DNA from 4 places in the Lactobacillus juensis genome. Region 4 is predicted to be linked to each of the others. Evidence: predicted binding sites of a transcription regulator. Region 4 holds the regulator's gene; each other region holds the start of a gene.
What was found. Region 4 encodes Rex, which represses fermentation and respiration genes when NADH is low (regulators of the CRP and FNR family bind a similar motif). Its sites were predicted from a motif close to TTGTGAANTANTTCACAA; they were not measured.
Positions count from the first base shown of each region.

Region 1: a site for Rex is predicted at 3,565-3,582, ahead of AAA926_RS06100 (FAD-binding protein). Genes of this name have one in related genera too.
Region 2: a site for Rex is predicted at 3,326-3,343, ahead of AAA926_RS06625 (FAD-binding protein). Genes of this name have one in related genera too.
Region 3: a site for Rex is predicted at 2,183-2,200, ahead of AAA926_RS05330 (FAD-binding protein). Genes of this name have one in related genera too.

Region 1 is NZ_BTTS01000002.1:411,033-416,591, reverse strand. It holds gene AAA926_RS06110 (FAD-dependent oxidoreductase) at 1-396, opposite strand, end outside; gene AAA926_RS06105 (LysR family transcriptional regulator) at 602-1,513, opposite strand; gene AAA926_RS06100 (FAD-binding protein) at 1,656-3,458, opposite strand; gene AAA926_RS06095 (cupin domain-containing protein) at 3,663-4,076, shown strand; gene AAA926_RS06090 (carboxymuconolactone decarboxylase family protein) at 4,080-4,397, shown strand; gene AAA926_RS06085 (asparaginase) at 4,568-5,536, shown strand.
Region 2 is NZ_BTTS01000002.1:541,569-547,127, reverse strand. It holds gene AAA926_RS06635 (MarR family winged helix-turn-helix transcriptional regulator) at 1-253, opposite strand, end outside; gene AAA926_RS06630 (biotin--[acetyl-CoA-carboxylase] ligase) at 574-1,338, shown strand; gene AAA926_RS06625 (FAD-binding protein) at 1,430-3,262, opposite strand; gene AAA926_RS06620 (helix-turn-helix domain-containing protein) at 3,534-4,379, opposite strand; gene AAA926_RS06615 (HD domain-containing protein) at 4,570-5,559, shown strand, end outside.
Region 3 is NZ_BTTS01000002.1:215,201-220,759, forward strand. It holds gene AAA926_RS05320 (adenylosuccinate synthase) at 1-799, shown strand, start outside; gene purB (adenylosuccinate lyase) at 803-2,098, shown strand; gene AAA926_RS05330 (FAD-binding protein) at 2,288-4,099, shown strand; gene deoC (deoxyribose-phosphate aldolase) at 4,331-4,984, shown strand; gene AAA926_RS05340 (BglG family transcription antiterminator) at 5,181-5,559, shown strand, end outside.
Region 4 is NZ_BTTS01000002.1:738,583-744,141, forward strand. It holds gene AAA926_RS07720 (ABC-F family ATP-binding cassette domain-containing protein) at 271-2,193, opposite strand; gene AAA926_RS07725 (redox-sensing transcriptional repressor Rex) at 2,473-3,108, shown strand; gene groES (co-chaperone GroES) at 3,270-3,554, shown strand; gene groL (chaperonin GroEL) at 3,574-5,205, shown strand; gene AAA926_RS07740 (5-oxoproline transporter, DUF969 family subunit) at 5,333-5,559, shown strand, end outside.

The DNA.
Region 1 (5,559 bases), 330 kb from region 4:
AACATCTAATTCCGTATTGAAAGCAGTATTAACAACAGTTTCATAGTGAGCATCTGGTTGTGCTTTTAAAATGCCCCCATTTGGTTTCAAAATATTATCTTCCAGCCAATTGGCTGTTTCATCTGTATGATTTGCCCAAGTCCACAGTAAACGTTCATCAACGTTATCTTGGAAGAACAAGGTTAAAAAGTTCATTAGTTTAGCTTTATCAACTTTAATTCCTGCTCTTCTTTGAGCGTTACTGTCCAGCGCAGCAAAGAATGAACGGAATAAAAATCTTGAACTTCCTTGCTTGTCAATCAGGAGAACTTTTGCTCCTTTTTCAGCAGCGGCACAAGCTGCCATAGCGCCAGCATTGCTGGCACCAGCAATAATGACATCATAAGTATTTTCCATTTTTATACCTCACTTCTTTAAACAAATCCTTTAACCGTTTTCATAATACTATGAATCAAGTGAATTTATGCACCATATTTAGAATTAAGAATTACTAAATGGAATACAGAACATAACAATTTAAAAAGGCAAAATAAAAAATGCTTGTAAGATCAACGTTTAAGTGCTAATTACAAGCATTCCAAAAACAACTTTTATTTGTGCATTACTTATTTTTATCCTCAGATAAATATTCGTTTATTGCTTTTTTTAATGTACTGGCCACTTTTTCAAGTACAGAATCGTTAGTAAAGCTTTCCATGTATGCAATTCCATATGGGGAAATATCATGATAATCAATAGGAATATATTTAATTCCCTCTGATTGATAATCTGCAATGAAGTTAGGCAAAATGCCATAACCCCACCCACCTCTAACATAAATATCCATGGCCAAAAAATCTTGTACAAATTTGATATGTTCCATGCCTAATTTATTGATCAAAGTAGTTTGAAAATTCAACTGTACATTTAAAGAACTGTTAGGATCAAGTAAAAACACGTCACGATCGAATAAATCAGTGATAGCAATCTTAGACTTTTCCGCTAAAGGAGAACCTTTCGGGCAAGCTACAACTACTTTGCCCTGAACCATTGGTTCGAAGCGAATATCTTCAACGACATCAACATCTTCTCGTGCAATTGCACATAAATCAACGTGATGGTTGAGAAGTTCACCGATAGAATTGTTGAGTACAAAGACAAACTGGATATTCAAGTTACTACCGGATTCACGCAATTTACGCAAAAAAATGGGCAGAATTTTTTGTTCAAACGGTGTATCGCAGACTCCTATTCTTAAAAGAGTTTCAGGATCATTCTTTTTGCTTTGCAAGTATGCTACCGTGTAATCCATATCATCTACCACATTGCGCGCAACACGATAGAAATACTTGCCGGCGCTCGTTAAGGAAATACGGTGATGAGCACGATTGATTAAAGTTACCCCCAGTGTATCCTCAAGATCCTTAATATTTTTAGAAACTGCCGACTGGGAGAAATTTAAGCGCTCAGCTGCAATAGTAAAACTGGAATTATCTATGGCCTTAATAAAACAGCGTAATTGAGTGAAATTCATTTTATTACCTCATCAAATAATTTTGTTTCTACGTATATTATACTAAAAATTAACGAACTTAAAAAAGACTGTCCTATTAGTTACTGCTTTGAACTATACAAAAGGGTCATTTAATTTTAATGACCCTTTTTAGCAATACTTACTACTTTATTTTACTTAGCGCATCCCTAACTGCGTCTTTGAGACCGCGTGATGAACTCGAAGCACCACTGACTGCATCAACATCAACAGTATTTTCCTGAACCATCTTAGAAGGCAGAGTCTTAATGGCTTTCAAACCATAGTCATCCGACTCAGCCTGTTTCAAAACTTCAATATTCTTTAGGTTCTTTTGCTCATCAACAGTTACCCTGACAACTATTTCATCACCCATGCCTTTAGTAGATTTACCAATGTATTGGTTCTCTCCTGTTTCATAGGTTTCATGTTTAAGATCTGAAGTTAAATGCTTTTCATGCATAGTAGCACCGCTTGCTGCATCTGTTGTTTCATCAACCTTTGGTTTAGCCGCATTTTCTCCAGCAATTTTGCCCCAAATTAAACATTCTGCCAGATTATTACCGCCCTGATATTGGTTAGCACAGATACCGCCAAGTTCACCAGCAGAATAAAGATTAGGGATAGCTTTGCCTCTGGTATCCAAAATTTCCGCATTCTTATTTCTTCTTGGACCACCTTGAGTGTTAAGCATTGTCTGTTCTAGCTTGACAGCATAAATCGTATTACCAGCAAACGCACGCAAAGTAGCTGGATCTCTTCTAAATTCGGGATCGTCTTGTTCTTGACATGCTTTATTAAAACGATTGAGAGTATCAGACAAAACTGCTGGATCAACCCCAATTTTATCGGCTAGTTCGGAAACGGAGTCAGCCTTGATAACATTTTCTGTGTACGGCTTGTAATCGCCAATGATTTTATCGTTATCCAACTCCTGCTTTTTGGTTTCATCAAAAATTAAGTATGGGTGTTCTTGGTTTAGCGGTACTTTCCATTGGCCGTGATTCTTGATGTGACCGTGACGATTTTCTTCTGCTTCATTAAAGTATCTGGTACCGTCATCGCCTATAACAAAAACACTGCCGCTAGAAACAGCTTCATTTTGGACTCCCAACATTAAACGGCCACGTTGGCCTGCTGGAACTGCAAAAGCCATGCCATGAAGCAGGCCTACAGATTCATAATTATGTAAATGCCAAAAATCAGCACCAACTTCCTGGGCCATTCTCAGCCCATCACCTTTGTTATAAAGGCTGCCTAAAGGTGCCAATCTCTTGGCGCCAATAAAGTCTTCAATCATTCTTTGGTTATTTTCAAAACCGCCGGTAGTCAGTACGACACCATTTTTAGCTTGAACCTTTAATAGTTTACCATCGCGTTTAATAACCACGCCGTAGATCTTTTTGCTTTCCGGATCTTGAACTAGTTCTTCGGCAGGTGTCCCATACAAAACATCAATTTTGTCTTGTCGCTTTACTACCTGCTCCTTTAAAATCTGCCATAAGGCAGCATCAAACCAATGTTTAGTTACAGAGGTTAAATCATAGGACTCTGAACCTGGAAATTCCGGATATTCTATGATAGTAATACTTTTATCAGTAGCATATTCCTTAGCACTATTTGGCTTAACACCCAAATATTTAGAAACATATTCAGGAATGTGCACCATACCGTCAACATAAGTATCAATCATATCTTCGTCAAGTTCCATTGGCGCCGTTAGTTTTTGATAATACTTTTTCATTTCATTAAAGTCATCGCCAGAACCAATTAATTGAGCCGAATAACGAGTATTACCGCCTTCATGACCCTCTGGAGCCGAATCAACCAGCAGTACTTTAGCATCATGGTCAGCTGCAAACCGTGCTGCAGTAGCACCAGCACCACCAAAACCTAAGACAACAACATCATAATTTGCATCCCATTCAAAGTTTTTATGATAAATCATATAAATCTCCTCATTAATTAAATCGTTTTCATTTAACAAGTTAATTTTATCACATTATTTTTTAACAAAATAATAAATTCACAAAGCAATAACTAATTATTAATAAATGTAATTTAATTCATAATTACTGTCAAAATAACTTGACTTAAAGCACACATTAAGTACTAAAGTAATCATATAAATAAGGTAAAAAGGAGAATCAATATGGGCAATCACAAAGATGATGTGCAAAATGGTATTTTTGCTTTGGGTGAAAAGAATACTGCTTATCAAAAATATTTTATTGGCCAAAGTTACCTGCAAAGCTTGGTCAATGATCCTAAGATTAACGTAAGCGTCTCAAACGTTAGTTTTGAACCGGGTTGTCGCAACAACTGGCACCAGCATATGGGCGGCTTTCAAATTTTATTAGCTACCGCTGGCGAAGGCTGGTATCAAGAAGAAGGCAAGACTGCACGTAAATTACATCCGGGAGATGTAGTAGTTGTTCACGACGGTGTTAAGCACTGGCATGGTGCTACCAAAAATAGTTGGTTTGCGCATATTGCTATCACTGCGGGAACACCAAAATGGCTGGAGCCAGTCACAGATGAAGAATATGAAAAATTGGAGGATTAAAAAATGAAAAAGCAAACAGCCGGTAGAGATAACTTAGGTGATTTTGCACCTAAGTTTGCGGAATTGAATGATGATGTTTTATTTGGTGAAGTCTGGTCAAGAGAGGATAAGTTGTCTGCTCGTGACCGTAGTTTAATTACCTGTGCCGCATTAATGGCACAAGGAGCTTTTCCCCAACTCAAATCACATATGATTATTGGAAAAAAGAACGGCATTACGAAAGACGAAATGGTCGAACTGATTACTCATTTGGCATTTTATTGTGGCTGGCCGAAGGCTTGGTCTGCTTTTGATTTAGCAAAAGAAATTTTCACTGATTAAAACCTTTAATTTAAAGCAGCTGGCCTTTTTGAAGTGACACCCAAATTTAGGACAAATTTGGGTGCTATTTTATGTCTAAAATCTATGGTCTTTAACGGTTTCTGCATCCCTAATTTTATGCTAACCTGTAGAAGTATTAATTAAAGAAATTACAGGAGCAAAAACCTATTATGAGTAAAAAAATTCTGATCTTACATACTGGTGGCACCATTTCAATGTCAGAAGATAAAAATGGAAAAATTAAGCCTAACAGTCAAAATCCCTTGACTGACCTCTCTTTAAACGTTAATGACGATGTCCAGATAGTTACTGAAGAAATTTTCAACTTACCTTCTCCTCATATGACACCAGAGCGCATGTTGCAACTTTCTTTGCGTATCCGCCAAGCAGAAGCCGAAGGTTTTTTCGGGGCAGTCGTGACTCACGGCACAGACACCCTGGAAGAAACAGCTTTATTTTTAGATTTAACCATTTCCAGTAAAATGCCTGTGGTAGTAACCGGAGCTATGCGCTCTTCTAATGAAATTGGCAGCGACGGACTGTACAATTTCAGAACTGCAATCATGGTCGCCAGTTCTGATGCTTCTATTGGCAAAGGTGTTGTAGTTGTGATGAATGATGAAATTCATCCTGCCCGTTATGTTACGAAGACCCATACTACAAATGTTGCTACTTTTCGCACCGCTACATTTGGTCCTATAGGAGTTGTATCCGAAGGTCACGTTAATTACGTGCAAACCATCAATCCCCAGCAACACTTACCAATTGACCACATTATTGCAAATGTTTATTTAGTAAAGGCCTATGCAGGAATGGGACCAGAGATCTTTCAAGCTTTAAACAAGCCATCAACAAATGGGTTAGTAATTGAAGCTTTAGGTGCCGGTAACATGCCACCGCAAACATTACCTGAATTGCAAAAACTACTTGATAATGGAATTCCCCTGGTATTGGTTTCCCGTTGTTTTAACGGTATTGCTGAACCAGTTTATGATTATCAAGGTGGCGGTGTCGGATTAGCCAAAATGGGCATTATCTTCTGCCGCGGCCTCAATGGACAAAAAGCCAGAATTAAGCTCTTAGTTGGTTTAAGTGCTGGTCTGAAAAATGAGCAATTAAAGAAATACATTAATAATTAAATCAGCAATGAAAACCATCTTCA
Region 2 (5,559 bases), 200 kb from region 4:
GCATGACATAGCCCTTACGAACCAGGTTATTAACCATAGTTGACAACGAACCTGCTGTTACCATCAATTCACTTGCTACTTGGGAGCTGGTCTTATGTTCATACATGGTAATGGCATCGATCGCGTGCAATTCTCTTAGTGAAATATCTTTAAATTCACTTTTTCGCAATTCACGTTCTTCGACTTTCATAATATCCGAATAAACTGTGGACAAAAGATTATTGATGCGTTTTAAACTTGTCTCCAATAGCATCACCTCTTACTCAACTATATAATCTGTACTAATAAAATCTTGATACTCTTTTTTATAAACATATATAAAGCCATAATTCAAATTTTAATTCGAATAAAATCGCTTTATATCAACGACTAGCATCTCCTTTAAATACTTTTATATTCAAAATAAATTATTAGAGTATGATATGGTATTATTTACTAAATGTCAAACTCCTTTCTGCAATATTAATTTATTTGCGTTATCAAGGCAAGTGTTTCTTAAAAAACTCTAAAAATAAATAGTTTGAATCTCAAAGCATTTTTGCAAATTCAATTAGGTATAAGGATAGATTATTAATGAATAGTTCAAAAAAAGAAGCATATCTCAAAATATTGTTAAACAAATTTCAACTAGAAATTAATTGGTGGAGAAGTATTAATTCCACAAATTTGTATGCAAAACAAAAACTAGCTTCTAAGGGATATTTAGGTCCAGTGCTATACGGAAGTGATGAGCAAACCTCTGGCTACGGTAAACAAAGTCGTCACTTTATTTCACAAAAAGGTGGCATTTATTTATCACTTGTTATCAAAGTGCCGCAATTGAACTGGCAGAATCAAGGATTATTAACTACAGGTATTGCCTGGCAACTGCATTTAGCTATTAATGAGGTATTTCATGTAGAGACTCAATTCAAGTGGGTGAATGATCTGCTTTTTAAAGGTAAAAAAATAGCTGGTATCTTAGTTGAATTACCACAGCCCCAAGTTGCTGTTATTGGCATTGGCTGTAATCTTTACCAGGATCATTTGCATAATGAATTAAACACAGCTGGCAACTTACTAACAAAAATTCCCAGTGAAAAGCATATTTGCCAATTTATCGCTCAAATCATAAAAAATTTATTAGAATTTATTCCTCAATTTGATCAAAGCAATTTTCTGCCTGATTACAAAGAGAAGCTGGCACTAATGAATCATGACGTAGTACTGGCACTCGGCAAACAAAAAATAAAGGGAAAAGTGACAGACTTAACGCAACAGGCAAATTTAGTTTTAGAAACCGAAACAGGTTTAAAAAGTTTTAATGCTGGCGAGGTCACAAAAGTAAGAAATTTTTAGCAAACAAAAAAGACGAAATTCTTCGTCTTCTGATAAATCCTTATTAAAATTTCATAATCGATTTTAGCTTTTAGAATAGTAAAAAGATCTTTTACTTCTTCTTTGCTTTACTCAAGGAGTCTTTGACAGCTTCTTTTATTGCTCTGCTGGTTTCTGATGCTCCAGAAACAGCATCGACATCGTAGGTGTTTTGCTCAACCATTTTTTGAGGTAACTCTTTAACCGCTTTTGAGCCGTAGTCATCACTTTCAGTTTGCTTTAAAATTTCGACATCCACAATCTTGCCTGCTTCATCCAAGGTAGTTCTGACAACCACGCCATCTCCCATACCTTGATTACTGTATCCTAAATATTGATTAGGACCGACTTTAAATTTTTGAGCGCCTTCATCACTTGAGGCAACAAAATTATCATTAATTGGCGCACTAGTTAAATCCGTTGTACCGATTCTAGATAAATCCTGTTTAGTAGCAGCAGCATTTTCTCCAGCAATTTTACCAGAAATTAAGCAATCGGCAATATTACCACCGGTAGTATATTTATTAACAAATGGTGAACCTAATTCTCCTGCTTCAAACAAATGCGGAATTGGAGTCCCATTAGGATTTAGTACTTGAGCATGACCGTCACGCCGGCCGCCACCCTGAGTATTAAGCATATTTTGTCTCAGAGCAATTGCATAAAATGGCCCATTTTGACTAAATGCACGCAAAGTTGCAGGGTCGCGGTGATAAGCATAGTCTTTTCCTTGTTGCGCCATAAAATTGAACTCTGAAATTGTTTGAGACAAAATTTCGGGATCTTTACCAATTGCAGAAGCTAAATCAGCAATTGTATCAGCCTTAATAATATTATCCAAGAAATGAGGCACTTTAAGACCATCATTTGGTTCATTTTGAAGTTCTTCGTATTTTTTCTGATCAAAAATCATATAAGGATGGTTTTGATTCAACGGTACTACCCAATCACCATGATTATAAATATGACCATGTCGATTTAGTTCTGCTTCATTGAAGTAACGACTACCATCTTCACCAACAACGATTGCACTACCTTTTGCTATTTCTGACCAAAAGACATTTAAAGCATATGTCGAACGAATGCCTTCTTTTTGCCTTGGTGAAAGGCCATGAAATTGACCAAGTGATTCAAAAGACCGCATATTCCACAATTGAGCATTTACTTCTTCCAGCATTTTAATGCCATCACCCTTATTGTACAGAGAACCAATTGGTGACAAATAAGAAGACTGCAAAAATGTCTGGATCATTTCCTTATTATTTTCAAAACCACCGACCGCTAAAACTACACCGTTATTTGCTTTAATGTTGCGTAAGACATGATCTCGTTCAATTTGAGCACCTAAAACAATTTTTGAAGCTCCATCTTGAACTAAATGTTTAGCTGGACTGCTGTACCAAACAGTAATTTTTTCTGAACGATCTAATACTTTTTGGCGTAAAAGTTTCCACAAGGCGGCATCGCTTGTGCCATTATGAACTAAGTAATCATCATAAGAATCAGCACAAGGCAGTTCAGGATATTCAGTCACATATTTGGTTGAAGGAGTACCAGCCAACAATTTTTTCATACTTACTGGTTTAACACCCAAATATTTTTCAAAATATTCACTCATATTTGCCATCCCTTCAATTAAATTGTTGAAGGGTTCTTTGTCTGGCTTCAAAGGTGCCGCCAAGTTTTCATGGTACTTTTTTAAAGCCTCATAATCCGTACCAGCTCCTACCATTTGACCAGCGTAGCGTGTATTACCACCCTCATGACCTTCTGGCGCACTATCTACCAATAAAACTTTAGCACCACTGTCTGCCGCAAACCTGGCAGCTGTAGCACCAGCACCACCAAATCCTAAAACTATTACATCATAAACAGCATCCCATTTAAAACCGTGTTCATTATCCATTATTAAGCCTCCATATAAAAACCTCTGATATAGACAACTTAATTATAATTCTAAATTCAGATATTGTGAATAAGGTAACTAATACTTTTTTACATAGAAAAATAGGTAAATATGAGCATTTACCTATTTCGTTAATTTTTTATTTTGAATTAAATCTATGGTTCAGGTAAAATAATAATTACATTTCTCAACAAGTCCATATTTACACTCCCTTTCTAGTAAATTTCTTTATTAAATGATAGCTCTCAAATTAAAAAAAGTATCTATATTTTCATATTTGAAAATTTATTTTAACTATTCTTTTTACATTTACCTCATAACCAGATTCTTTCAATATATTCAAAATTTGTTTAGCTTCTTTTCTTTTTCCTGCAATTAAATCTTCATAAAATTTACCTAATATTTTTATAAAAGCTAATTCCATATTGCTTGGTAGCTGTTCAATATATAATAAAGCATCATGACAAAGTTCTTTTCTACCTTTTTTCATGCACCAGTCAATATAATTAATCATTAGGGCACTTATTGCTGATAGCATTTTTCTGTCCATTTTATTAAAATTCTGATATTTTCTAATCATATTCCTTACCAAAAATGATGCATCATCTACGTTATAAATTTGTATTAAATTTGCCATTAATATTATTCTATAATATTCATTTTCATCCGTGTCCTTTCGGAAAATCAATTTTTTAATCTTGCTTTTCTCAGCATTACTCAATCTTTTTAAAGCCTTATCATCATGAGTATTCGCTATCAATTTAGTAGCTAATACAGTATATTTTATGAAAGGAGTTTGTGGCTGAATTTTTTCAAATAATTTAATTATTGAATTAATTTCATAATCATCGTTGGCATAAGCAGCTTTCAAAAAACTATTCATTAGTGAAATTACTTTCCTTTTATTATCTTTTTCAAGCTTATAATCCCCTAAAAAACTTTGTGGACTCACATTATGCTTTTGCAAAATATCTAAAAAGTCATTTACTCCAATATCATTTAGTCCTCTTTCTACCTTTGAATAAAATGAAACAGAAATAACACCAGCTGCCATTTCTGTTTGAGTCAATCCTAATTCTTGACGTAAACTTTTTAATTTTTTACCTATATAGTTCATTTAATCTCCTATCTTTTTATGCTATATATGACTTCATAATTATGAGCACATTTGAGAAAGCTGGCAAAACTTATTATTTAATTTTAATAAAATAAGCTAAAAGAACAATGATGTTAAACTAATGAGTCTAAGTTTGTTATAATTTAAGGTATTAACAACATTTTAATATAACAGCTTTAGGAGATTTGACATGCCAAATTTTCATAACAGTAAACTTAAAAAAGAAGTAGTTTTAAGAGATCCAGTTCACGAATACATCCACATTGAAGACGAAGTTATACTTGATATTCTGAAAACTCAGGAATTTCAAAGAATGCGCAGAATTAAGCAACTTGGTCCTATTGCCTATGTTTTTCCTGGTGCAACGCATACTCGATTCGAGCATAATCTAGGAGTTTATGAGTTAACTCGCAGAATTTGTAATATTTTTGCAAAAAAATACCCATCGCAACGTTCAGGCGATGGACTTTGGGATGATAGTAACAGATTATTAGTCGAATGTGCTGGTCTCTTGCATGATATTGGACATGGCCCGTATTCACATACCTTTGAACACCTTTTTGGCACTAATCATGAAAAAATTGGGCAAAAGATTATCACTGACCCCAGTACAGAAGTTAACCAAGTCTTGCAAACAGTTTCACCGAATTTTCCTGCTCTTGTAGCAAGTGTGATAGCTAAAACTTATCCTAATCCCCAAGTAGTTAAAATGATTTCTAGTCAAGCAGACGCTGACAGAATGGACTACTTGCAACGCGATGCCTATTTCACTGGGGTTACTTACGGAAAATTTGATTTATCCAGAATTTTGCAAGAAATCCGTCCATACAGCGAAGGAATTTGCTTTACCATGGCGGGAATGCATGCTGTTGAAGATTATATTGTTTCTCGTTATCAAATGTATCAACAGGTTTATTTCCACAGAGTCGGGCGGTCAATGGAAGTTATTTTACAGCATTTGCTTGAAAGAGCAAAAATAATTTACAAGCAAGGTAATTTGCCGGTAACTCCTAGTTTAGCAAAATTTCTAGCAAATGACTGGACACTTGATGATTACTTGAAGCTAGATGATGGCGTAATGGAAACCAATTTTTCAATGTGGACGAAAGCTAATGACCCAATTCTCTCCGATTTAGCTATGCGTTATCTCTTCAGAAAGCCCTTAGCCAGCGTATGTATC
Region 3 (5,559 bases), 520 kb from region 4:
GGTTCAGAAAAACGACATTTTCACTAAGATTTACGGCAAGCCGGCACTGAAATTTGATGACATTTTCACTAAGTATTATGAATATGGTCAAAAAATGAAGAAATACGTCACGGACACTTCAGTGTTAGTTAATGATGCTCTGGATAATGATGAAAAAGTGTTATTTGAGGGTGCACAGGGAATTATGCTTGATATAGATGAAGGAACCTATCCCTTTGTAACCTCATCGAACACCATTTCCGGCGGCATTGCCAGCGGTATCGGTGTTGGTGCCAACCGGGTAAAAAGTATCATCGGTGTCTGCAAAGCTTATACCACTCGCGTTGGTGCTGGTCCTTTTCCTACCGAATTATTAGATGAAACTGGTGACCGTATTCGCGAAACTGCTCATGAATATGGCACAGTTACCGGTCGTCCTCGGCGCGTGGGCTGGTTTGATTCAGTCGCTTTACGTCACGCTAAACGTGTTGCTGGCATCAATGGTTTAAGTCTTAACTTGCTTGATATTTTTAGCGGTTTTGACACTATTAAAATTGCAACTGCTTATGAACTTGATGGTCAAAAAATTGATTACTATCCTGCAAGTCTAAAAGAATTAGACCGCTGCCAACCTGTTTACGAAGAATTACCTGCTTGGAAAGAAGATATTACAGGTGCTAAGACTTGGTCTGACTTGCCAGAAAACGCACAGAAGTTTTTAAACCGCGTTTCAGAACTTGTGGGCATACCTTTAGTTACTGTTTCGGTAGGCCCTGATCGTGAACAAACGATTGTTTTACAAAATCCGTGGGAAATGTAATTTATGCTGGAACGTTATACTCGCCCTGAAATGGGTAAAATATGGTCTGATGAAAATAAATATGAAGCATGGCTAAAAGTAGAAATTGCTGCTACCAATGCTTGGAGTGAATTAGGCGAAGTCCCAAAAGAAGATGCTGCTAAAATTGCTCAAAATGCCAGCTTCACGCTAGAGCGGGTGGCAGAATTGGAGCAGGTAACTCATCATGACGTGGTTGCTTTTACACGAACAGTTTCTGAAAGCCTGGGTCCAGAGAAAAAGTGGGTACACTTTGGTCTGACTTCGACGGATGTTGTTGATACGGCACAAGGATATATCTTAAAACAGGCAGATGAGATTATTCGTCAAGATCTGCACAAACTAAAAAAGACGATTGCTGAAAAAGCACGTAAATATAAAAATACGGTGGAAATGGGGCGCACGCATGGTGTGCAAGCTGAACCCACTACTTTTGGCTTGAAACTAGCTCGTTGGTATGCGGAAATTAAGCGTGATATCGAACGCTTTGAACATGCAGCAAAAGGAGTAGAATCAGGAAAAATTTCCGGTGCCGTTGGGACTTTTGCTAACGTACCACCAGCTGTTGAAACCAGTGTCTTAAAGCAGCTAGGCTTAACTCAGCAGCCAATTACCAGTCAAGTATTGCCGCGTGATTTGCATGCTGAATATATTGCTACTTTGGCGTTAATAGCCACAACTATTGAAAATTGGGCAACCGAAATTAGAAGTTTGCAACGTTCTGAAATTCACGAAGTAGAAGAGCATTTCCGTGCAGGGCAAAAAGGTTCTTCAGCAATGCCTCACAAACGTAATCCTATTGGCTCAGAAAATCTTTGCGGAATGGCACGGGTTTTACGGGGTCATATTATAACTGCTTATGAGGATGTATCACTTTGGCATGAACGCGATATTTCCCATTCCAGTGCTGAACGTGTAATTTTACCTGATACTACAATTGGTATTGATTATATGCTTGATCGTTTTAATCGCATTTTGACTAACCTTGATGTTTTTCCAGAAACCATGCTTAAGAACATGGATAAAACTTATGGTCTGATTTATTCACAGCGCTTATTATTAAAACTGATTGATGAAGCAGGTCTTTCTCGTGAAGATGCTTATGATATGGTTCAGAAGTTAACCACAAGATCTTGGAACGAAGGAATTTCCTTTAGAAAATTAGTTGAAAGCAGTCCAATCATGAACTATCTTTCAGAAGATGATGTAAGTGATGCATTTGATTATCATTACCATTTGCGTCATGTTGATGAAATCTTTAAAAAAGTTGGTTTAGAATAAATAATTAGTAAAGCAGTTCACTTAATAGTGAGCTGCTTTTGTCATGGAATTTAAATTGCTGATAAATAAAAAATGTAAGCGATTATGTGATATTATTAACATAAACACTAGATAATATTTAAAGGCTGAAAGGCAAAAATTTAAGTCTTTTAAGCTAAAATAAGATTCTTTTAAAAGAGGTAGTCAATTATGATAGTTAATGAACATACATATTACGATGCAAGTTATGATGTAGTAGTCTTGGGCTTCGGTGGAGCCGGTGCGACCGCAGCTCGCTTTGCTGCTGATAGTGGTGCAAAAGTGCTGCTGGTTGATTCTGCTCCGGAAGGTCATGAAGGTGGTAATACAAGATATGCTGCTGAACTTGTAGGTTACAGTAGCAGCGAAGAGGATTATCGGTCCTACTATGAACATTTGGCACAACACTTTAATATTGACCCTGAAATAGAAGACACAGTTGTTCATGGCATTACACACATGAAAGAATATTTCAAAAAGTACCTGGATGTTGCTAATCCCGTTAGCTATAAAACCATTTTAGGATTGCCAGAAGACGCTGTAATTGCCGATCATCCTAATTTACCGGGTGCCAAAAGCTATGACATGATTACAATGGAGAAGGGTATTTTTAACGCTTCTTTGTGGAACATTCTACGGCAAAAAGTATTGGATCGCAGTGATAAGATAGATGTTTGGTATTCTGCACCTGTTAAGCATATTCTCCAGACTCCTGGTAAGAAAGTTGTGGGAGCCCAAATTGAACGTGACAATGTTTTATTAAATATTTATGCCAAAAATGGAGTGGTGTTAGCCACTGGTGGTATCGAAAATAATCCACAAATGATTCAAGACTATATTGGCTCACACAAGTTGGTACCTTTGGGTTCGCTTTATAATAAAGGTAAGGGCATTGACCTTGCTCACGAAGCAGGAGCAGATATGTGGCATATGTCAATGTATGCAGCTGGCGGAATGGAACAAGCTTTTGCCTTTTATGAACCCGGAATGAAGCGTGCTCCGTTTTATATGGGCAACCCTGTCTTCTTTACTGGTAGTATCTTTACAGTTGGCGATGATGGAACACGCTACTTTAAGGAAGATCAAGGAGCACGTGAAGGCTATGTAGAAAATCATGGTTCATGGTATAAACCGTTGAATCCAATTCACCCTTACTTTGTCTTTGATCAAAAGCAATATGACAAAATAAGTGAAATTGATACTTTTCCTGATAATAAAGCACTTAATTCGGTTATTAAAGCTGATACTATTTCTGAATTGGCAGAAAAAATGGGAGTTGCTGCCGCTAAACTGCAAAGTACGATCGATGAATTTAACTTCTTTGCTGAAAAGAAGCATGATTATGCTTACCATCGTGAACCTGCAACATTAAGTGCATTTTCAGAAAGCGGCCCATATTATGCAATTCCATTAGTACAAACTATTGGCTGGTCCGAAGCTGGTCCTAGGAGAAATGCTAGAGCTGAAATTCTTGATCCTGAGCACAAGCCGATTCCTCATTTATATGGTGCCGGTGAACTCGGCAGTAACATGGCTAATCTGTATCAAGGGGGTTCTGATCTGGGCGACTGTTTGATTTTTGGTAAAATTGCCGGTCAAAATGCTGCTCACCCAAAAGATGACGTTGCTGAAGGCAACATATCTGCACCTAAGCCTGCAAAACCTGTGAAGCCACGACCACTTGATTCTGATATTAAGAAAGAAGAGTTTCCAACTGGACCTGAACAATATATCGGCAAATCTACTAAAGGAATGGGAGATGAAATAGTTGTCAGAGTAACAGCTGATAAGCAAAAGAACCTCAAAAAAGTTGAGGTGCTGAAACAAGCTGAATCTGATGATTATGGCCAAAAAGCAATTAACGAATTACCTCAAAAAATGGTCGATAAAAATAAGGTTGACGTAGATGCAGTTTCGGGCGCCTCTAATACTACAAGAGGATTAAAAGATGCTGTCAGGGATGCATTAAGCAAAATTAAATAGATATTTATCAAGAATTTAATAAGCATTTAAAACAGGTCATAAATTTGGTTAAAACTTATGACCTGCTTTTTGTATTATGAAGTTAGGGCAAGTTAACCTGGTAATCATTAAACTGGAACATTGTTTATGAATTTACCTGAAAATTTTGAAAAAGAAAGTGCTTTTAAAAAATTTCTTAACCAATTAATCTATATTTATAACTACTTTATTTGCAGAAAGGGAGAAAAAGTAATGGAAAAAATTAATAAATATATTGATCATACTTTATTGGAGCCAAATGCGACTCAAGAGCAAATTGATAAGGTGATTTCAGAGGCTAAAAAATATCAATTTGCGTCTGTCTGTGTAAATCCTTTTTGGGTAAAATATGTGAGTGAAAAATTACAAGGAACAAAAATTAATACTGTAACGGTGATTGGTTTTCCCCTAGGAGCAACTACTACTGAAACTAAAGTTTTTGAAGCAACACAAGCAGTCGCAAATGGTGCCGATGAATGTGATATGGTCCAAAATATTGGAGCATTTCTTTCAGAAGACTATGATGTGGTGCTTAAAGATGAAAAAGCGGTTGTCGAAGCGGTACATTCAAAGGGAAAAAAGGTAAAAGTAATTCTTGAAAATTGTTTTCTTAATTCGCAGCAAATAAAAAAAGCATGCTTGATAGCAGAAAAATCTGGTGCTGATTTCGTGAAAACGTCAACTGGCTTTGCAAAATATGGAGCTAGAGCAGAAGATGTTAAGATTATGGCCGCAACCGTCGGAACTAAAATGGGCATCAAAGCAGCAGGCGGCATTCATACTAAAGCTGAAGCCTGCCAAATGATTGCTAGTGGAGCTACTAGATTAGGGGCAAGTGCAAGTCTAAAAATAATAAAAGAATCATAGATTTAGCGCAAAATAGAGTATTTAAAGAAGACACAATAGTTGTTAACGCAAGGTGTCTTCTTTTTTAGTGTAGTTTTTTGCATAATTTTGTTGAAAGTAGGTAGACTATGTGTCTTATTTTTCAAAAGAAATTGGAAACAATAAACTCTTTTTTATATGTAAGCGGTAACGTATTATTTGAATTGAGGTGAGGAATATGAAAGACCGGCAATTACTGATAATAAATGAATTGCTTGATAAAGAAAATTTATCAATCGATGAATTGAGTCAAGCCTTGAATGTTTCTTCCAGAACTATCAGAAATGATGTGGATGATATTAACCGAACTTTAAGTGACCTTTCGATTACGGGAATTTCTAATAAGCGGGGACAGCTTTATTTTTGTCTGGATTTAGATGCCAGACATTCCTTATCTCACTCTTTAAAAATTAGTTCGGATACATTTCTTGATCCTAAAGAAAGGCAACTTCATATCATTATCAGTTTTTTAAAAGCTCCTCGCCAGGTAAAAATTTATGAAGAACAAAAGCGGCTGAATATAAGTAAAAGCACAATGGACAAGGATATGCGTCAGG
Region 4 (5,559 bases):
AAGAGCAATACGTAATTTTCCCATGTGCACCTCCCAATTTATTTTTGATAGAGCCAGTAAAATTATTATCTTTAAGTTTAAACAACTACAATTTTAAAAGCAATAGTATAAAGATCTTTTTTGCGTCTGATAATTATTACGTATTTATAAATAAAAAGAAAATTTTATTAATAGTTAATAAAAAAATCTAGCACTAGCTAAGAATAGAAACGGTAGATAAAAGGCTAGTTAATCTTATTTTGGAGTTGTGTTAACTTAATATATATTATTTTAGTCAAAGCTATCCAGTTTATTCAATGCATTTTCCCAAGCATCATTTGCATCGTCCAGTTGTTTTTGTACAGCGCTAAGCTGTTCTTGCAAGGGACCTAATTTGTCAAAATTAGTAGCAATTGCTGGATCAGCCATTTGAGATTGAATATCTTTTTGCTCTTTTTCTAACTTTTCAATTTTATTTTCGGTATTTTCAACTTCTCTTTGCAATTTACGCTTTTGTGAATCGCGCAACTTTTGCTCCTGATAGGACAATCTATTTTTATTTTGTTCAGGCTCTACTATTTCACTATTCTCAGATGATTCATTTTCGGAGGCTGGGTCTTGCTTATTCTTTTCATCTAGATAATAACTATAATCACCTTCATATACTTGAGCAACACCGTTTTTAATTTCTACAATCTTATTTGCTAACTGATTGATGAAATAGCGGTCGTGAGAAACGAAAAGTAAAGTACCATCATAGTTCTGTAGTGCCTGTTCTAAAACCTCCTTGGCTTCGAGATCCAAGTGGTTTGTGGGTTCATCCATCAATAAAAAATTATTATGCTCAAGCGACAAAACTGTTAGAGTTAATCTCGCTTTTTGACCACCGGAAAGCTGACCTACAGTTTTATCAATATCTTTTGCTGTGAATAAGAAACTGGCTAAAATTGACCTCACATCTTTTTCAGGCATTGTTTTATGACGGTCCCAAACTGTATCGATTACAGTTTTACCTGGATCAAGCCCTTGCAGTTCTTGATCATAGTAGCCGATGTCTAACGAAGCTCCATATTTGATTGAGCCTTTTTTCGGTTTTAACTCCTTCATAACGGTTTTTAGTAAAGTTGATTTACCAATACCATTTTGACCAATAACGGCTACACGGTCACCTTTATTAATTTGCAGAGAAATACCGTGAACCATTGTTTTTGTGGGATAGCCAATAGTTAAATCACGTAAAATTAGCACTTCTTTACCAGATGGTCGCTCGCTTTGAAAATTAATTCTGACTTTGTTTTTGTGCTTGGGCGGACTAATTCGTTCCATTTTTTCCAGTTGCTTGCGCCGACTTTGTGCTCTCTTAGTAGTTTTAGCTCTTACAATATTTTTTTGAATAAATTCTTCGTCTTTTTTGATTTTTTCTTGTTGCTTTTCGTATGCTTCTTCTTGTTGAAGGTCACGTAATTGACGTTCAGCGACATAGGCAGAATAATTTCCTTTAAATACAGTTAATTTGCCAAATTGTAATTCAAAAATCTGTGTTGCTAAATTATCCAAAAAATATTGATCATGGGAAATTACCAAAATAGCACCAGAATAGTTTTTAAGGTAATTTTCAAGCCAGTCTAGTGTGTCTAAATCCAGATAGTTGGTAGGTTCATCAAGCAGTAATAATGGGGGTTTGCGCAATAACAACTTAACAAAAGAAAGCCGCGTTTTTTCTCCCCCAGAAAGGCTGCCAACATTTTTAGTCCAAGTTGCTTCAGGAAAATTAAATCCGTTCAAAATACTTTTGATATCGGCCTGGTAGGTGTATCCACCTTGTTGTTCGAAGCTGTATTGCAACTGGTCATATTGTTTTAGCAGGTCCTTTTTTTGTGGATTTGCAGACATTTCTTCTTGTAAATCCCTTATCTTTTTACCCATATTAATTAGGGGAGTAAAAACAGACAGCATTTCATCCCAAATAGTTTTATTTTCATTTAAATCATTTTCTTGAGCAATATAGCCGACATCAATATTTTTATTGATGGTGAAGTCACCATGTGTGGCTTCTTCTTCGCCGGTCATAATCTTAAGCAAGGTCGTTTTACCGACACCGTTGGGTCCAATGAGACCTATTCTTGCATTTGAGTCAATTGAAAAATTGACGTTTTTAAATAATGTGTTGGCACCGAATTGTTTTTCTAAATCGTGTCCTTGAGCAATTATCATAATTTTTCACCTAGAAACCATTTTAGCATACGTAACAAAATTCTTGTGGGAGAGTTTGATTGTTAAAGTAAAAAGAAATAAATGTAAAAAAGAAGCATTTTTACATTTAAAAGAGTAAAAATACAAATTTCTATTATCAACCTGTTACTATTATGCTAAAATTTGATAGATTGTGAAAAAAATGTTTGCAAATAGCGCAAATTTATAGATAAAATAGTAGTAATTGCTGAAAAATTCACAAAACAAAATATATACTTAATCAAGTTGGAGGCTTTTTAAATGGAAAAAATCAAAATACCCACGGCTACGGCCAAAAGATTGCCGCTATATTACCGCTACCTGATAATTTTAAATGAGGCTGGTAAAGAAAAGGTATCCTCAACTGAATTATCTGAGGCTGTTCAAGTAGATAGTGCTTCAATCAGACGTGATTTTTCATACTTTGGTGCATTGGGAAAACGGGGCTATGGCTATGATGTAAAAAGCTTGCTTTCCTTTTTTAAAAAGATCTTAAATCAAGATACTTTAACAAATGTTGCCCTGGTTGGCGTTGGTAATTTAGGCCATGCTTTATTAAACTATAATTTCAAGCGTACAAACAATATCCGTATTTCATGTGCTTTTGATATTGATGATAAAATTACGGGCAAGATTCTTAGTGGTGTTCCTGTTTATGATATGAGTGAACTAAAAAAACAGCTCAGTGATCAGCAGATTTCTATTGCCATTTTGACTGTTCCTTCTACGACAGCTCAAAAAACCGCTGATGATATGGTTGAAGCTGGCATTAAAGGAATCATGAATTTCACGCCAATTCGTTTGTCTGCTCCAAGTGGTATTAGAATCCAGAACGTTGATTTGGCAACGGAATTACAAACTCTAATTTACTTTCTGGACTCAGACAAGAAAAAGTAGGTATAAAAATAAAATTAGCACTTTTTTACTCAAAGTGCTAATTTTTTCTTGCATTTTTTTATAAAAGGGGTTATTATCATAAATGTAAGTTAGCACTTAACTAATAGGAGTGCTAATGACACGTAAAATAGATTAATAATTTAATTTTAGGAGGGACAAACGTGTTACAACCAATTGGTGATCGCGTGATCGTTAAAGTTAAAGAAGAAGAAGAGAAAACTGTAGGCGGAATCGTCCTGGCTTCTAATGCTAAACAAAAGCCAACAGAAGGTGAAGTTGTTGCTGTTGGTGAAGGTAGTTATGCTGAAAATGGCAGTAAAATTCCTATGACTGTCAAAAAGGGTGACGTTGTTTTATATGACAAGTATTCAGGCACAGACGTCAAATACGATGACGAAAAGTACTTAGTCCTTCACGAAAAAGATATTTTAGCAATTGTTAAGTAATTAAGGAGCGCAGAAAAATATGGCAAAGGAAATTAAATTTTCAGAAAAAGCAAGACGTTCTCTATTAAAGGGCGTTGACAAATTAGCTGATACTGTTAAGGCTACAATCGGTCCTAAGGGTAGAAATGTTGTTTTAGAGCAATCATACGGCAATCCAGACATTACTAACGATGGTGTGACCATTGCCAAAGCTATCGAATTAAAAGATCATTATGAGAATATGGGTGCTAAGTTAGTTGCCGAAGCAGCACAAAAAACTAATGATATTGCCGGTGACGGTACTACCACTGCCGTTGTTTTAACTCAAGCAATCATTCGTGAAGGTATGAAGAATGTTACTGCTGGTGCTAACCCTGTAGGCGTTCGTCGTGGTATTGAAAAAGCTACTAAGGCTGTAGTTAACGAATTACATAAAATTAGTCATACTGTTTCTTCAAAAGACCAAATTGCTCAAGTAGCTTCAGTATCTTCAGCTTCAAAAGAAGTTGGTGACCTGATCGCTGACGCAATGGAAAAAGTTGGTAATGATGGTGTTATTACTATTGAAGATTCACGTGGTATTGAAACCGAATTATCAGTAGTCGAAGGTATGCAATTTGACCGTGGTTACCTTTCACAATACATGGTAACCGACAACGACAAGATGGAAGCTGATCTTGACAATCCATACATTTTAATTACTGATAAGAAGATCTCCAATATCCAAGACATTTTGCCATTGCTACAAGAAATTGTGCAACAAGGTAAATCATTGCTGATTATTGCTGATGATGTTTCTGGTGAAGCATTGCCAACTTTAGTTTTGAACAAGATTCGTGGTACCTTTAATGTTGTTGCTGTTAAGGCTCCTGGCTTTGGCGACCGTCGTAAAGAACAATTGCAAGATATTGCTGCTTTAACTGGTGGTACAGTTATTACTGAGGACTTAGGCCTTGAGTTAAAGGACACTAAGATTGATCAATTAGGTCAAGCTCGTCGCATAACTGTAACTAAAGATTCAACTACTATTGTTGATGGTTCTGGTTCAGACGAAGCAATCAAAGACCGTGAAGATTCAATTAGAAAGCAAATTGCAGAAACTACTTCTGACTTTGATAAGAAGAAATTACAAGAGCGCTTAGCTAAATTAACTGGTGGTGTTGCCGTTATTCATGTCGGTGCTGCTACCGAAACTGAATTGAAAGAACGCAGATACCGCATTGAGGATGCATTGAACTCCACTCGTGCTGCCGTTGATGAAGGCTACGTTGCTGGTGGTGGTACTGCTTTAGTAGATGTTAAGGATGCTGTTAAAGACCTTAAAGGTGACAATGCTGATGAACAAACTGGAATTAACATTGTTTTAGAAGCTTTAACTGCTCCAGTTCGTCAAATCGCTGACAATGCTGGTGAAGACGGTTCAGTTATTTTGAACAAACTCGAAGGTCAAGAAAATGAAGTTGGCTATAATGCAGCTAACGGCAAATGGGAAAATATGGTTGAAGCCGGAATTATTGACCCAACTAAAGTAACCCGTACTGCTTTACAAAATGCTGCTTCTATTGCCGCTTTGCTTCTAACTACTGAAGCTGTTGTTGCCGAAATACCAGAAGATAAACCTGCTGCTGACCCTAATGCAGGCGCAGGTGCTGGCAATCCAGGTGTAATGTAATCTAGTTTTTATTAGTTATTTAATAAATCCTACTAGCAACCCTGTGGGGGCTTGCTGGTAGGATTTTTTGTTATAATGCAGTTTTAAGATTATATCAGTTTTGATCGTTCACTGGAAAGGAACATTAGTGGAATATTTAAGTTTATTAGGTATTGTTGTTATTGTAGTCGGATTCGCTTTAGGGCTTGACACGATAGCAGTAGTTGTAATTGCTGCTATGGTTACAGCATTAGTTTCAGGAATAGATTTTACCTCATTTTTGACAATTCTGGGTAAAGGATTTATGGATAACAGAATGGTTTCTCTTTTCTTTCTCACTTTACCAACTATTGGAATTTTAGAAAGACATGGTTT